One region of the Citrobacter sp. GW821-FHT07H02 genome, then DNA from elsewhere that is predicted to be linked to it. Evidence: predicted binding sites of a transcription regulator. Region 1 holds the regulator's gene; each other region holds the start of a gene.
The links. Region 1 encodes Fur, which represses iron uptake genes when iron is present. Its sites were predicted from a motif close to ATAATAATGAGAACNACTATCAA; they were not measured.
Positions count from the first base shown of each region.

Region 2: the regulator Fur is predicted to act here: its motif matches at 2,113-2,135, upstream of sodA (superoxide dismutase [Mn]).
Region 3: the regulator Fur is predicted to act here: its motif matches at 2,611-2,633, upstream of bfd (bacterioferritin-associated ferredoxin).

Region 1 is NZ_JBWKPZ010000001.1:326,654-331,595, forward strand. It holds gene chiP (chitoporin ChiP) at 32-1,438, shown strand; gene AC07NP_RS01500 (ChiQ/YbfN family lipoprotein) at 1,488-1,820, shown strand; gene fur (ferric iron uptake transcriptional regulator) at 1,917-2,363, opposite strand; partial or broken gene AC07NP_RS01510 (fur leader peptide) at 2,356-2,441, opposite strand; gene fldA (flavodoxin FldA) at 2,651-3,181, opposite strand; gene ybfE (LexA regulated protein) at 3,332-3,625, opposite strand; gene ybfF (esterase) at 3,754-4,527, opposite strand; gene seqA (replication initiation negative regulator SeqA) at 4,712-4,942, shown strand, end outside.
Region 2 is NZ_JBWKPZ010000012.1:63,194-68,135, forward strand. It holds gene yiiM (6-hydroxyaminopurine reductase) at 1-324, opposite strand, end outside; gene AC07NP_RS13485 (dihydrodipicolinate synthase family protein) at 478-1,374, shown strand; gene sodA (superoxide dismutase [Mn]) at 1,420-2,040, opposite strand; gene rhaT (L-rhamnose/proton symporter RhaT) at 2,327-3,361, shown strand; gene rhaR (HTH-type transcriptional activator RhaR) at 3,358-4,206, opposite strand; gene rhaS (HTH-type transcriptional activator RhaS) at 4,295-4,942, opposite strand, start outside.
Region 3 is NZ_JBWKPZ010000002.1:400,816-405,757, forward strand. It holds gene fusA (elongation factor G) at 1-1,230, shown strand, start outside; gene tuf (elongation factor Tu) at 1,301-2,485, shown strand; gene bfd (bacterioferritin-associated ferredoxin) at 2,668-2,862, shown strand; gene bfr (bacterioferritin) at 2,935-3,411, shown strand; gene AC07NP_RS05015 (prepilin peptidase) at 3,408-3,875, opposite strand; gene rpsJ (30S ribosomal protein S10) at 4,254-4,565, shown strand; gene rplC (50S ribosomal protein L3) at 4,598-4,942, shown strand, end outside.

The DNA of each region.
Region 1 (4,942 bases):
CAGCATTTTATACGTCAAAGAGGATTAACATATGCGTACGTTTAGTGGCAAACGTAGTACGCTGGCGCTGGCTATCGCCGGTATCACAGCAATGTCGGGTTGGATGGTTGCACCGCAGGCAAGCGCCGCGGGCTTTATCGACGATTCGACCTTAACAGGCGGCATTTATTACTGGCAGCGTGAGCGTGACCGTAAAGACGTCACGGATGAAGATAAATACAAAACCAACCTTTCACACGCGACCTGGAACGCCAACCTGGATTTCCAGTCGGGTTATGCAGCGGATATGTTCGGTCTGGATATTGCGGCATTTACCGCAATTGAAATGGCGGAAAGTGACGACAGCGGACACCCTAACGAAATTGCATTCTCGAAAAAAAATAAAGGCTATGACGAAGATTACTCTGGCGATAAGAGTGGTGTCAGCCTTTATAAAGCCGCTGCAAAATTTAAATATGGCCCGACCTGGGCACGTGCCGGTTATATTCAGCCAACCGGACAGACGCTGTTAGCGCCGCACTGGAGCTTTATGCCGGGTACCTATCAAGGGGCAGAAGCCGGAGCCAACTTTGACTATGGCGATGCGGGTGCGTTGAGCTTCTCCTACATGTGGGCCAACGAGTATAAAGCGCCGTGGCACATTGAAGTGGATAAATTCTACCAGGCTGATAAAAAGACCAAAGTCGATTATCTCCACTCCGTTGGCGCAAAATACGATTTCAAAAATGATCTTATTCTTGAGGCTGCCTTTGGTCAGTCTGAGGGCTATGTCGATCAGTACTTTGCCAAAGCCAGTTACAAATTCGATCTGGGCGGGAATCCGTTTACCACCAGTTACCAGTTCTACGGCGCACGCGATAAAGTTGATGATCGCAGTGTGAACGACATCTATGACGGCACTGCATGGTTGCAGGCACTGACTTTCGGTTACAAAGTGGCGGAAGTGGTCGATCTGCGTCTGGAAGGAACCTGGGTGAAAGCGGACGGGCAGCAGGGCTACTTCTTGCAGCGTATGACGCCGACCTATGCCTCCTCAAACGGTCGTTTGGATGTCTGGTGGGATAACCGTTCCGACTTTAACGCCAACGGCGAAAAAGCGGTCTTCTTCGGCGCGATGTATGACCTGAAGAACTGGAATCTGCCAGGTATGGCGCTGGGTGCGTCGTACGTCTACGCCTGGGATGCCAAACCGGCTACCTGGCAGAGCAACCCGGATGCGTTCTACGACAAAAACAAAACCATCGAAGAATCCTCCTACAGTCTTGATGCGGTTTATACCATGCAGGAAGGACGTGCCAAAGGCACCATGTTTAAACTGCACTTCACCGAGTATGACAACCACTCCAATATCCCGAGCTGGAGCGGTGGTTATGGCAACATCTTCCAGGATGAGCGTGACGTGAAGTTCATGGTTATCGCCCCATTCACTATTTTCTGATGCCAGTCGCGGCAGGGTATTTCTCTGCCGCATCGTTGAGGACCGTTGTATGAAAAAAATGTTACTCATCGCCATTATGGCGTCAGGTCTGGTGGCCTGCTCGCAATCTCCTGCACCTAAGGAAGATAGCCGCCTTAAAGAGGCATACAGCGCATGTATTAACACCGCGCAAGGTTCACCGGAAAAAATCGAAGCCTGCCAAAGCGTATTAAATGTGCTGAAAAAAGAAGACCAGCATAAGCAGTTTGCTAACGAAGAGAGCGTGCGGGTACTGGATTACCAGCAATGTATTCAGGCGACACGTACGGGCAATGGTCAGGCGGTACAAGCCGATTGTGACAAAATCTGGAAAGAAATTCGCAGTAAAAACACAGTACAGTAAATGTACTTACCGGAAGGGAAAAAGACCTGCTTTGATAGCGGGTCTTTTTTATGGGTATAAAAAAGCCAACCGCGTGGTTGGCTCTTTGGGGGCATATTACTTTGCGTCGTGCGCGTGTTCGTCTTCGCGGCAATCGCCTTCAGCGCAGTGACCGTAAAGATAGAGGCTATGGTTGGTTAAACGAATACCATGCTTAGTCGCAATTTCACGTTGACGCGCTTCGATAGAATCATCGCTGAACTCAATCACTTTGCCACAATCGAGGCAAATAAGATGATCATGATGATGCTGTTGAGTCAGTTCAAAAACGGACTTACCGCCTTCAAAATTGTGGCGGGTCACGATACCGGCGTCATCGAACTGGTTCAGCACGCGATACACGGTCGCCAGACCAATTTCTTCACCCATGTCGATCAGACGTTTATACAAATCTTCCGCACTGACGTGATGGTTATCCGGTCCCTGAAGAACTTCCAGAATTTTTAAACGAGGAAGCGTTACTTTCAGGCCAGCCTTCTTTAATGCGGTATTGTTGTCAGTCATGCGGAATCTGTCCTGTTGCTAAACGATTCACTTCATTAAAGAAGTGACAGAAATTGCACTTGAGAGAATGCGTATCATTATAGAACTGCCATGTCTAAATGAAAACTGCAAGCCTCGGGCAAATATTATTAATCAAAACGTGGTACTGCCAACAATCACACTGTGCAATACCAGAATAACACCCGAACATTGTACAGGGATGGGCAGGAAAGTTACAAATTTGTAGCAATTATTTTGATTGGTTTTATCTATTGATGCGGCGCAGATGGTTTCTGCGCCGCACGAAATCAGGCGTTGATGATTTCGTCGAGATGAAGTTCGGCGGAAATCTGTTTAACCCATTTTTCAACGCGCTCAGCGGTCAATTCCGGCTGACGGTCTTCGTCGATAGCCAGACCGACAAAATGATCGTCATCAGCAAGACCTTTAGAGGCTTCGAAGTGATAGCCTGCAGTTGGCCAGTGGCCTACGATGGTTGCGCCGCGCGGTTCGATAATGTCGCGGATGGTGCCCAGCGCATCGCAGAAGTATTCTGCGTAGTCTTCCTGATCGCCGCAACCAAACAGAGCCACCAGTTTACCATTGAAATCAATGTCTTCGAGGGTAGGGAAGAAGTCATCCCAGTCGCACTGTGCTTCACCGTAGTACCAGGTTGGAATACCTAACAGCAGAATGTCATACCCTTCCAGGTCTTCTTTACTGCTTTTCGCAATGTCATGAACATCGGCAACGTCTTTACCAAGCTGTTTTTGAATCATTTTTGCGATATTTTCGGTATTACCGGTGTCGCTGCCGAAAAAGATGCCAGTGATTGCCATGAGTAAAATAACCTCTTGAAACTTATTGAAATGGTGGTGGCGTATTGCCCACGGATAAGGGCAATCATAGCAGATCAGTCAGGCATGCGGAAACAGCAAACACGCAGGACTGCACTCTGTGCTACACGATTTATGATTTAGAGCAGAAATTCAGACAGACCCCTGGCCACGCAGCGAGATAAGCTGGTTTGTCAGCATCTCTTCAATGAGCTCACTACGGCTCATATTGCGTGCTTCCGCCAGTTCATTCAGCGCATCCACGGCATCAGCATTCAGCTTCAGTTCGACACGCTTAAGCCCACGAACCTTGTCGCGTTTAAGCTGATTACGCTTATTAATGCGTAGCTGTTCATCACGCGAAAGCGGATTGGTTTTGGGTCGTCCCGGGCGACGCTCGTGCGCGAACAGATCTAATGTCGTACGGTCCGTTTGTTCTTTGGCCATGATTTTGGTGACTTCGGGGAAACAATCAGCCAGGCGTATGCCCGGATGGATAGCGCGCCATCATACATCAGCGAGTGAGGCACGCCAACGTCCACGCACGTAATCGCGCGCGGACGCTGAGTTTTTAATCAGTTAGCCTTATCCGCCAGATACCGGCGTATCGCGCGCAGCACGGCATCCGGTTTTTCCGCATGCACCCAATGGCCGGCACCCGCAATCACATGCGCCCGGGCCTGAGGAAATTGGCTCAGTAAATCGTGACGATAGGCTTCGGTGACGTAAGGCGAATTACCGCCAGGGATAAACAGCGCCGGATGATCCCAGGCGGGAATGGTTTCCCACCCTACGATATGTGGGTACTGCTCCCACAATACGGGCACGTTAAAGCGCCACTCGCCATCGACATACGACTTTAACAGGAACTGGATAACCCCTTCTTCCTGGAGGTGCTGGCGCATGACGACTGCCGCCTGCTGGCGTGTTTGCGCGTCAGATTCGGTCACGGCGTTGATCGCAGCAAAGATCTCATCGTGGCGGCGCACGTGATAGTCAACCGGCGCAATATCAATCGCCACCAGTTGATCAATACGATCCGGTGCCAGTGCGGTCAGCGCCATAACGGCTTTTCCGCCCATTGAGTGACCAATAAAGGTGGCTTTTTCGATACTCGCGGCGTCCAGAGTATCCAGCAGATCCTGCGCCATCGCCGGGTAATTCATCTCCGTTGAACGGGGAGAAAGACCGTGGTTTCGCATATCAACCTGGATGATGTCGTGATCCTCTACAAGATCGCGCGCCAGTATGCCGAGGTTATCAAGGCTACCAAACAAGCCGTGAACAAGGACGATGGGAGAATTATTGTGCAGCTTTTGTGCAGATTGCGCTCGGATGTTCAATTTCATGGCAAAGTTCTTTTTTTCGCTCTGTCGGGTTAGGGTATTATGTTGACCATTCTGCCACGGGGCTGCAACAACTACGGTTTACTCCGAGTTTTTCAGACAGCCTGGCTTGACGCTATCCGCTGTTGGGATTTGCCCCTATAATCCCAACGACTTGTATTCAGATAAGACACCGCACTGGATTAAGATGAAAACGATTGAAGTTGATGATGAACTCTATAGCTATATTGCCAGCCACACCAAGCATATCGGCGAGAGCGCATCCGACATTTTACGGCGTATGTTGAAATTTTCCGCCGCATCACAGCCTGTCACTCCGGCGGCGAAAGAGGTGCGCATAGCGCAACCCGCTATCGTTGAAGCGAAGCCGGTCAACCCCGTAAAAGATAAAGTGCGCGCCATGCGTGAACTTCTGCTT
Region 2 (4,942 bases), on a different contig from region 1:
CTCTCCCCACTGGAAGATATCGCCAATATAGACATTCTGTTCAGTCAGACCGTCGGTTGAGAGGTTTTCACCAAACGCGGGCGCGACAAACCTATCCGCCTGTTCCGGGAATTCCCTGGCCCAGTGCAGATAATGCTCTCGCGGGTAATGGCACAGTGCGCGATCGGGCCCACCGTGGATTTTCGCCTCCGCCTGCTCATCGCCCTCCAGACCCAGTTCCGTCAGCATCAGTTCGCCATCCACCTGAATCTTCGCAATCGCGCTGGGGCGGCTTCCCGTATAGTCCAGAACCTTGCCTGTAAACACCTCGACTGGATATCGCATCTGTTCCCTCTCCCCGATAAATAATCCTCATTAGAGCATATTTATTTTACCTCAGCCGCTCAAAATGAGAGCCGGATTCACATGATGAATGGCCAGACATGCTATCAATTAGGATGATTTTAAAACGCCATTTCATAACAAGGAGTCAACAACGTGACAGTACAATCGCAATTTGCTGGTGTCTGGTGTCCCTCCATTACGCCGATGGATAATGATGGAAACGTCGATCTCTCCGGTCTGAAGCATCATCTCAAGCGTCTTACCGACGCCAAAATCGATGTTATTTTGCTGATGGGCAGCATCGGTGAATTTGCCTCTTTTAGCCTTGAAGAACGGCTGATGCTGATCCGGGAAGCGAGATCAATGAGCTCGCTGAAGATGGTCGCCAACGTCTCCTCCACCTGTATGAGCGACGTTTTACAGATGGCGCAGGAAGCCGACAAAGCGGGTTACGATGCGGTGATGGTATTACCGCCGTACTATTACGGACAAACAACAAAGCAGCTCCTGAGCTATTTCCGCAAACTTGGTGGCGCATTACGCGGAAAATGGTTTGCCTACAATTTCCCGGCACGGACCGGCTGTGATTTAACCCCCGACCTGGTCGCCACTCTCGCTGCCGAGTTCCCCAATTTTGCTGGTATTAAGGATACCGTCGATTGCCAGTCCCACACCCGCAGCATGATCCAGACCACCCGTGCCGTGCGTGATGACTTTGCCGTCCTCTCCGGCTATGACGAGTATTACATCCCTAACCTGATGGCGGGCGGCGCAGGGATCATTTCCGGCTTAAACAACGTGATGCCTGAGCTTTTTGTCGACGCGCGCGAGGCGTTTAAACAGGGCGATTTGCAAAAGTTGCGTGAAATTCAAGACAAGATCGGTACCTATATGTCCATTTACGCCATTGGTGAGGATTTTGTCACCACGATTAAAACCGTGGTATCGCGTAAATTTGGTTATTGCACCGGGGTTTCGCGAAATGCAGGCGGTGAGCTGAGTGAGAAGGACTGCCGAACGATTGACGAGGTGTTTTTGACAAAAGGTTGAGTCATGCAGCCTGATGGCGTTACCGCCATCAGGCAACAATCAGACTTATTTTTTCGCGGCGAAACGCGCTGCTGCTTCGTCCCAGTTCACCACGTTCCAGAACTCTTTAATGTAGTCCGGACGGCGGTTCTGGAATTTCAGGTAGTAAGCGTGTTCCCACACGTCCAGACCGACGATCGGGAAGCCAGACGCGCCAGAAACAGCTTCACCCATCAGCGGGGAATCCTGGTTCGCGGTAGACACGACGGCCAGTTTGTCGCCTTTCAGCACCAGCCACGCCCAGCCAGAACCAAAGCGAGTGGCAGCCGCTTTCTCAAACTCGGCTTTGAAATTATCAACGGAACCGAAGTCACGTTCGATAGCGGCTTTCAGATCGCCCTGCAGGGTAGTGCCGGTTTTCAGGCCTTTCCAGAACAGGCTGTGGTTAGCGTGACCGCCTGCGTTGTTACGCAGTACGGTTTTCTTGTCCGCTGGCAGTTGATCCAGTTTCGCGATCAGCTCTTCGGCAGACAGGCCAGCGAATTCTGGCAGGCTTTCCAGCGCCGCATTGGCATTGTTGACGTAGGCTTGATGGTGTTTGGTATGGTGAATTTCCATCGTCTGCTTATCGAAGTGCGGTTCCAGTGCATCGTAAGCGTACGGCAGGGATGGCAGGGTATAACTCATAATCATCTCCATTATTATCGAGCGGCTGGGTGTTAATGCCGCGTAAGCAGTTGGTTCATTATAGTTAATTAAATGATATTGAAAATGATTATCAATGCCGTACTTTTCGTAAGGATATAAACCCTCCCCCACTTACCAAAGATGTGAACTAAATCACCCGCTTAACGCGCCTATTGCCAAAAAGAACAAAAAAGCGGCAACGGGAAGAAGGTTAAGAATCTGCGCAATTTTTACACTCATCACGTCGAAGGGGTAACGCGACAATAAAAACGATGAGGATGACGTCATGAGTAACGCGATTACGATGGGTATTTTTTGGCATTTGATAGGTGCGGCCAGTGCAGCCTGTTTCTATGCCCCGTTTAAGCAAGTAAAACAGTGGTCATGGGAAACGATGTGGTCGGTTGGCGGGATTGTCTCCTGGATTATCCTGCCGTGGACCATAAGCGCCCTGCTGCTGCCCGATTTTTGGGCCTACTACAGCTCTTTTAACCTTTCTACTTTATTACCTGTTTTCCTGTTTGGCGCCATGTGGGGTATTGGCAATATTAACTACGGCCTGACCATGCGCTACCTCGGTATGTCGATGGGGATTGGTATCGCGATTGGCATTACGCTGATTGTCGGTACGCTGATGACGCCCATTCTCAACGGTAATTTCGATGTCCTGATCAACACGGAAGGCGGACGCATGACGCTGCTTGGCGTGTTGGTGGCGCTTATCGGTGTGGGGATTGTGACCCGTGCCGGGCAGTTGAAAGAGCGTAAAATGGGCATCAAAGCCGAAGAGTTCAACCTGAAAAAAGGTCTGTTGCTGGCAGTAATGTGCGGGATCTTCTCTGCCGGCATGTCCTTTGCGATGAATGCCGCCAAACCGATGCATGAAGCCGCTGCCGCCCTTGGCGTAGACCCGCTGTATGTCGCTCTGCCCAGCTATGTCGTGATCATGGGTGGCGGCGCACTGGTCAACCTGGGTTTCTGTTTTATTCGTCTGGCAAAAGTGAAGAATCTGTCGATAACCGCCGACTTCTCGCTGGCAAAATCCCTGATCATCACCAACGTGCTGCTGTCAGCGTTGGGCGGTCTGATGTGGTATTTGCAGTTCTTCTTCTACGCCTGGGGCCACGCACGCATTCCGGCGCAGTATGACTACATCAGTTGGATGCTGCACATGAGTTTCTACGTCCTGTGCGGCGGTATTGTCGGGCTGGTGTTGAAAGAGTGGAAAAACGCCGGTCGACGTCCTGTGAGTGTGCTGAGCCTGGGCTGCGTGGTGATTATCATCGCCGCCAATATTGTCGGAATGGGAATGGCGAGTTAGTCGTTGTGATGACTGAGATGACGCCACTGGCTTGGCGTCATCCCAGTTTCCCGCGTGAACACCACTGAAAAATAGTTACTGTCCTCAAACCCACATTGCATCGAAATCTCACCGATCATCAGGCGGCTATGCTGGAGCAAATATTGCGCGTGGCAGACGCGGATCTGGCGCAAATATTGGTTGATGGTCATACCGGTTTGTGCGCGAAACTGCTGGCGCAACACGCGTTCACTGCAGGTTTCCCTGGCGCAAAATTCATCCAGCGCAAACGGGTGCTCCAGGCTGCCCGCCAGCGCGGTGATCAGTTTATCCAACAGCGTTTCGCTTGAGGTAGCAGGAAGATTATCCGTGGCATAGCGATGGCGCTGCAGGATCATCACCAGTTGCCCAAACAGCAGTTCCGCCATACCGTTAGCCAACGGGCAGCTCTGCTGGCTTTCATGCTCAAGCTGGCTGATAACCTGCCGCGCCTGAGTCATACCGGCGCTGGTCAGACGCCAGTGTGGCTGCCATTGGGTTCCGTTAAATCCAGGTATCGCCTCTTCCCACCGCAGATTTAGCTTCAGCCGCTCCGGGCAGTAGATGATGTTCTGTAATACCAGATCATTAACAGACGTATAGGAGTGTTTATCTTCGGCACGAATGTAGAACAGGTCGCCGCGTGTAATGCGATAGGGACGTTCATTGAGCACATGCAAACCGTTGCCACGCCAGACCAGCACCAGTTCACAAAAATCATGGGTATGTTCCGCAAAGACATTTTGCGGATAGCGATCGGCGACAGCAACCGCCTGCGCGTCGCTTGCAAAAAAGTCGGCTTTATGAAGAACGAGCTGATTTGCCACCACATCACCTCTACCAATAACAACACTCTATTATGCGTCAAGCGGCGGCAAAAAATATTGATATACCCGTCATACTTCAGCATCTGCGTTATTGCAGCAATGCGTCGCGCCCCTGGCGGATATCACGCGGCGACCAGTCAAATTCGCGGCGAAAAAGCGTCGAAAAGTGGTTACTGTCGCCAAATCCGCAGCGATAGGCGATATCGGTAACACTGTCATCGCTATGGCGTAGCAAATGACGCGCTTTAATTAAACGCAGCCGGTTCAAATAGCGCTGCGGCGTCAGCCCGGTTTGTTGTTTCAACTGACGGTGCAAGGTGCGTAATGAGAGCGAAAACCGATCGGCCACGGCTTCCCAGCAGACCTCTTCGGCAAAGTGATCTTCCAGCCAGGCCATCAGGTGATTCAGCCGCGCATCATTATCCGTCGCCCCTTCCATCAGACTGCTTTTGCGCAGCAATACCAGCAGCTGCATAAACACGATTTCGCGATTGGCGACCGCTGGCGTGTCCATCTCTCCATCGGGTTGTTCCAGTTGAGCAACCAACTGGCGCACCTGCTGTAACACCCCCTGGTTTACCCGCCAGTGGGACGGATACAGCCCATCTTGTTCCTGCGGTAAAAGCTGGTTCAGCCCTGCCAGAAACTGGAACGCATCCGGCGAACGATAGAGCACGTTGGTCAGACACAGATTGTCAGTATGTTCATACATGTGTCGGTCATGATCGCGAACAAA
Region 3 (4,942 bases), on a different contig from region 1:
AACGGTATCCTGGACGACGGTAAAGATACTCCGGCTGAGCGTCACGCAAGTGATGACGAGCCGTTCTCTGCGCTGGCGTTCAAAATCGCTACCGACCCGTTCGTAGGTAACCTGACCTTCTTCCGTGTGTACTCCGGTGTGGTTAACTCTGGTGATACCGTACTGAACTCCGTGAAATCTGCACGTGAGCGTTTCGGTCGTATCGTTCAGATGCACGCTAACAAACGTGAAGAGATCAAAGAAGTTCGCGCAGGCGACATCGCTGCTGCGATCGGTCTGAAAGACGTGACTACTGGTGATACTCTGTGTGATCCGGACAAACCGATCATTCTGGAGCGTATGGAATTCCCTGAGCCGGTAATCTCCATCGCAGTAGAACCGAAAACCAAAGCTGACCAGGAAAAAATGGGTCTGGCTCTGGGTCGTCTGGCTAAAGAAGACCCGTCATTCCGCGTATGGACTGACGAAGAATCTAACCAGACCATCATCGCCGGTATGGGTGAACTGCACCTCGACATCATCGTTGACCGTATGAAGCGTGAATTCAACGTTGAAGCGAACGTCGGTAAACCTCAGGTTGCTTACCGCGAAGCGATTCGTGCGAAAGTTACCGATATCGAAGGTAAGCACGCGAAACAGTCTGGTGGTCGTGGTCAGTATGGTCACGTCGTTATCGACATGTACCCGCTGGAGCCGGGCTCTAACCCGAAAGGTTACGAGTTCGTCAACGACATTAAAGGTGGTGTAATTCCTGGCGAATACATCCCTGCCGTTGATAAAGGCATCCAGGAGCAGTTGAAGTCTGGTCCGCTGGCTGGTTACCCGGTAGTAGACATGGGTGTTCGTCTGCACTTCGGTTCTTACCATGACGTTGACTCCTCTGAACTGGCGTTTAAACTGGCTGCTTCTATCGCCTTTAAAGAAGGCTTTAAGAGAGCAAAACCTGTTCTGCTTGAGCCGATCATGAAGGTTGAAGTAGAGACTCCGGAAGAGAACACTGGTGATGTTATCGGTGACTTGAGCCGTCGTCGCGGTATGCTGCGCGGTCAGGAATCTGAAGTAACTGGCGTTAAGATCCACGCTGAAGTTCCGCTGTCTGAAATGTTCGGATATGCAACTCAGCTGCGTTCTCTGACCAAAGGTCGTGCATCATACACGATGGAATTCCTGAAGTATGATGATGCGCCGAACAACGTTGCTCAGGCCGTAATCGAAGCCCGTGGTAAATAAGCCCCGGGGTTAAAACCTAAGTCCCGTGCTCTCTCCTGAAGGGGAGAGCACTATAGTAAGGAATATAGCCGTGTCTAAAGAAAAATTTGAACGTACAAAACCGCACGTCAACGTTGGTACTATCGGCCACGTCGACCACGGTAAAACTACTCTGACCGCTGCAATCACCACCGTACTGGCTAAAACCTACGGCGGTGCTGCTCGTGCTTTCGACCAGATCGATAACGCACCGGAAGAAAAAGCTCGTGGTATCACCATCAACACTTCTCACGTTGAATATGACACCCCGACTCGCCACTACGCACACGTAGACTGCCCGGGCCACGCCGACTATGTTAAAAACATGATCACCGGTGCTGCGCAGATGGACGGCGCGATCCTGGTTGTTGCTGCGACTGACGGCCCGATGCCGCAGACTCGTGAGCACATCCTGCTGGGTCGTCAGGTAGGCGTTCCGTACATCATCGTGTTCCTGAACAAATGCGACATGGTTGATGACGAAGAGCTGCTGGAACTGGTAGAAATGGAAGTTCGTGAACTTCTGTCTCAGTACGATTTCCCGGGCGACGACACTCCGATCGTTCGTGGTTCTGCTCTGAAAGCGCTGGAAGGCGAAGCAGAGTGGGAAGCGAAAATCATCGAACTGGCTGGCTTCCTGGATTCTTACATCCCGGAACCAGAGCGTGCGATTGACAAGCCGTTCCTGCTGCCTATCGAAGACGTATTCTCCATCTCCGGTCGTGGTACCGTTGTTACCGGTCGTGTAGAGCGCGGTATCGTTAAAGTTGGTGAAGAAGTTGAAATCGTTGGTATCAAAGAGACTGCCAAGTCTACCTGTACTGGCGTTGAAATGTTCCGCAAACTGCTGGACGAAGGCCGTGCTGGTGAGAACGTTGGTGTTCTGCTGCGTGGTATCAAACGTGAAGAAATCGAACGTGGTCAGGTACTGGCTAAGCCGGGTTCCATCAAGCCGCACACCAAGTTCGAATCTGAAGTTTATATCCTGTCCAAAGACGAAGGCGGCCGTCATACTCCGTTCTTCAAAGGCTACCGTCCGCAGTTCTACTTCCGTACTACTGACGTGACTGGTACCATCGAACTGCCGGAAGGCGTAGAGATGGTAATGCCGGGCGACAACATCAAAATGGTTGTTACCCTGATTCACCCGATCGCGATGGACGACGGTCTGCGTTTCGCAATCCGTGAAGGCGGCCGTACCGTTGGCGCGGGCGTTGTTGCTAAAGTAATGAGCTAATTATTTAATAATTAGTTTTGAGCTTAAAAAGGGCGCTACGGCGCCCTTTTTGCTGCCTGGCATTTAGCCAGTCATATTTATTCGCATTTTTTATTGCTCTCCGGCTGCGTCTATATATTTGTGCTATTGTAATCATAACTATTCTCATTTACACTTTGCGCAGAAATTGAACGGGAGCGATCATGTACGTTTGTTTGTGTAATGGTGTCAGTGATAAAAAAATCCGTCAGGCGGTACGCCAGTTTCATCCACAATCTTTCCAACAATTGCGTAAGTTTATTGCTGTTGGAAATCAATGTGGTAAGTGTGTTCGGGCTGCACGTGAAGTAATGCAGGACGAATTGACACAGATACCGGAATTTAAAGAGATCGCCTGAGTCACATTCTTTTTTTTGACATCCCTGTAGCCCCATCTACTCTTCAAAGAGTGGAAGCGGAGGGACTATAAAATGAAAGGTGATGTTAAAATCATAAGTTATCTCAATAAACTATTGGGTAATGAGCTTGTCGCGATCAACCAGTATTTTCTCCATGCTCGTATGTTTAAAAATTGGGGTCTGATTCGCCTCAATGATGTCGAATACCATGAGTCCATTGATGAGATGAAGCACGCTGATAAGTACATCGAGCGAATCTTGTTTTTGGAGGGCATTCCAAATTTGCAGGATCTTGGCAAGCTAGGCATTGGTGAAGATGTCGAAGAGATGCTGCAATCCGACCTTCGGCTTGAACTTGAAGGCGCAAAAGATCTACGTGAAGCTATCGCTTACGCAGATACTGTCCATGATTATGTCAGCAGGGATATGATGATTGAAATTCTTGCCGATGAAGAAGGGCACATCGACTGGCTGGAAACCGAGCTGGATTTAATTTCGAAACTTGGCTTGCAAAATTATCTGCAATCACAAATTAAAGTTGCAGACTAACTCTCCGGCATCAGTGTTTTCCATCCTATGATAAAACCCGCAGCCGCCATGTATGGCCCAAAAGGCAGCGGGTTTTTTAATACCGCCTTACCATACCTGACGTAATCCATCCCCACCGCGGCGCAGGCCAAAAAAGCGGCAATAAACACCAGCATGGGTAATGACTGCCATTCATGCCATGCGCCCAGGGCGGCAAGAAACTTCACATCGCCATAGCCCAACCCTTCTTGTCGGTAAGCCAGACGATAACCCCAGTACAGAAGAGCGAACAGGACATATCCCGCTACGGCTCCCCATAGGGCAGCGGACAAACGAGCGGGCAGCAAAAGCTGATGGTAAATGAGACCGCTCCAAAGAAGAGGACAGGTTAATCTATCGGGTAAAAAACCCGTTCGTAAATCGGTGACCCACAGACGCCCTGATAAAAAAAGGTATGTGAGCAGAAAAGGGAGCGCAGAGTACATGGATAACTCCTGAGTAGACAGTGAGACCACAATAGCGGTGACAGCTTTCCACGCAATGTTGTATTTGCTGCTTTGTTTCCTTCGTTCCGCAGAAAAAATGAAATTTGGGACTCTTACAGGCAGGATGGAACGGAGCCCGCATTGTCGAAAAAATGATTAATATCTACGCGGCGCTTGCGTAAGACTGAGATTTACGTATAATGCGCGGGCTTGTCTAATATTGACAGCGGTTCGATATGAGCCACAGGTACTGCGAAAGCGATACCAGACAATGTTCCCAATCGGGGAACTCTGTAAGAACGGTTACACTCTCCCATCAATCGTAATGGGTTTGAGGAGTAACTATTTCGTCTATAAAATAATTGGAGCTCTGGTCTCATGCAGAACCAAAGAATCCGTATCCGTTTGAAAGCGTTTGATCATCGTCTGATCGATCAATCAACCGCGGAAATCGTCGAGACTGCTAAGCGCACTGGTGCGCAAGTTCGTGGTCCGATCCCGCTGCCGACCCGCAAAGAGCGCTTTACCGTTCTGATCTCCCCGCACGTTAACAAAGACGCGCGTGATCAGTACGAAATTCGCACTCACAAGCGTCTGGTTGACATCGTTGAGCCAACTGAAAAAACCGTTGATGCTCTGATGCGTCTGGACCTGGCTGCCGGTGTAGACGTGCAGATCAGCCTGGGTTAATCAGGTCATCGAGCGATTGAGAGGTTGATACAATGATTGGTTTAGTCGGTAAAAAAGTGGGTATGACCCGCATCTTCACTGAAGATGGCGTATCTATCCCAGTAACCGTAATCGAAGTTGAAGCAAACCGCGTTACTCAGGTTAAAGACCTGGCTAACGATGGCTACCGCGCTGTCCAGGTTACCACCGGTGCTAAAAAAGCTAACCGTGTAACTAAGCCGGAAGCTGGCCACTTTGCTAAAGCTGGCGTAGAAGCTGGCCGCGGCCTGTGGGAGTTCCGTCTGGCAGATGGTGAAGAATTCACCGTAGGTCAGAGCATTAGCGTTGAACTGTTTGCTGACGTTAAAAAAGTTGACGTAACCGGTACCTCTAAAGGT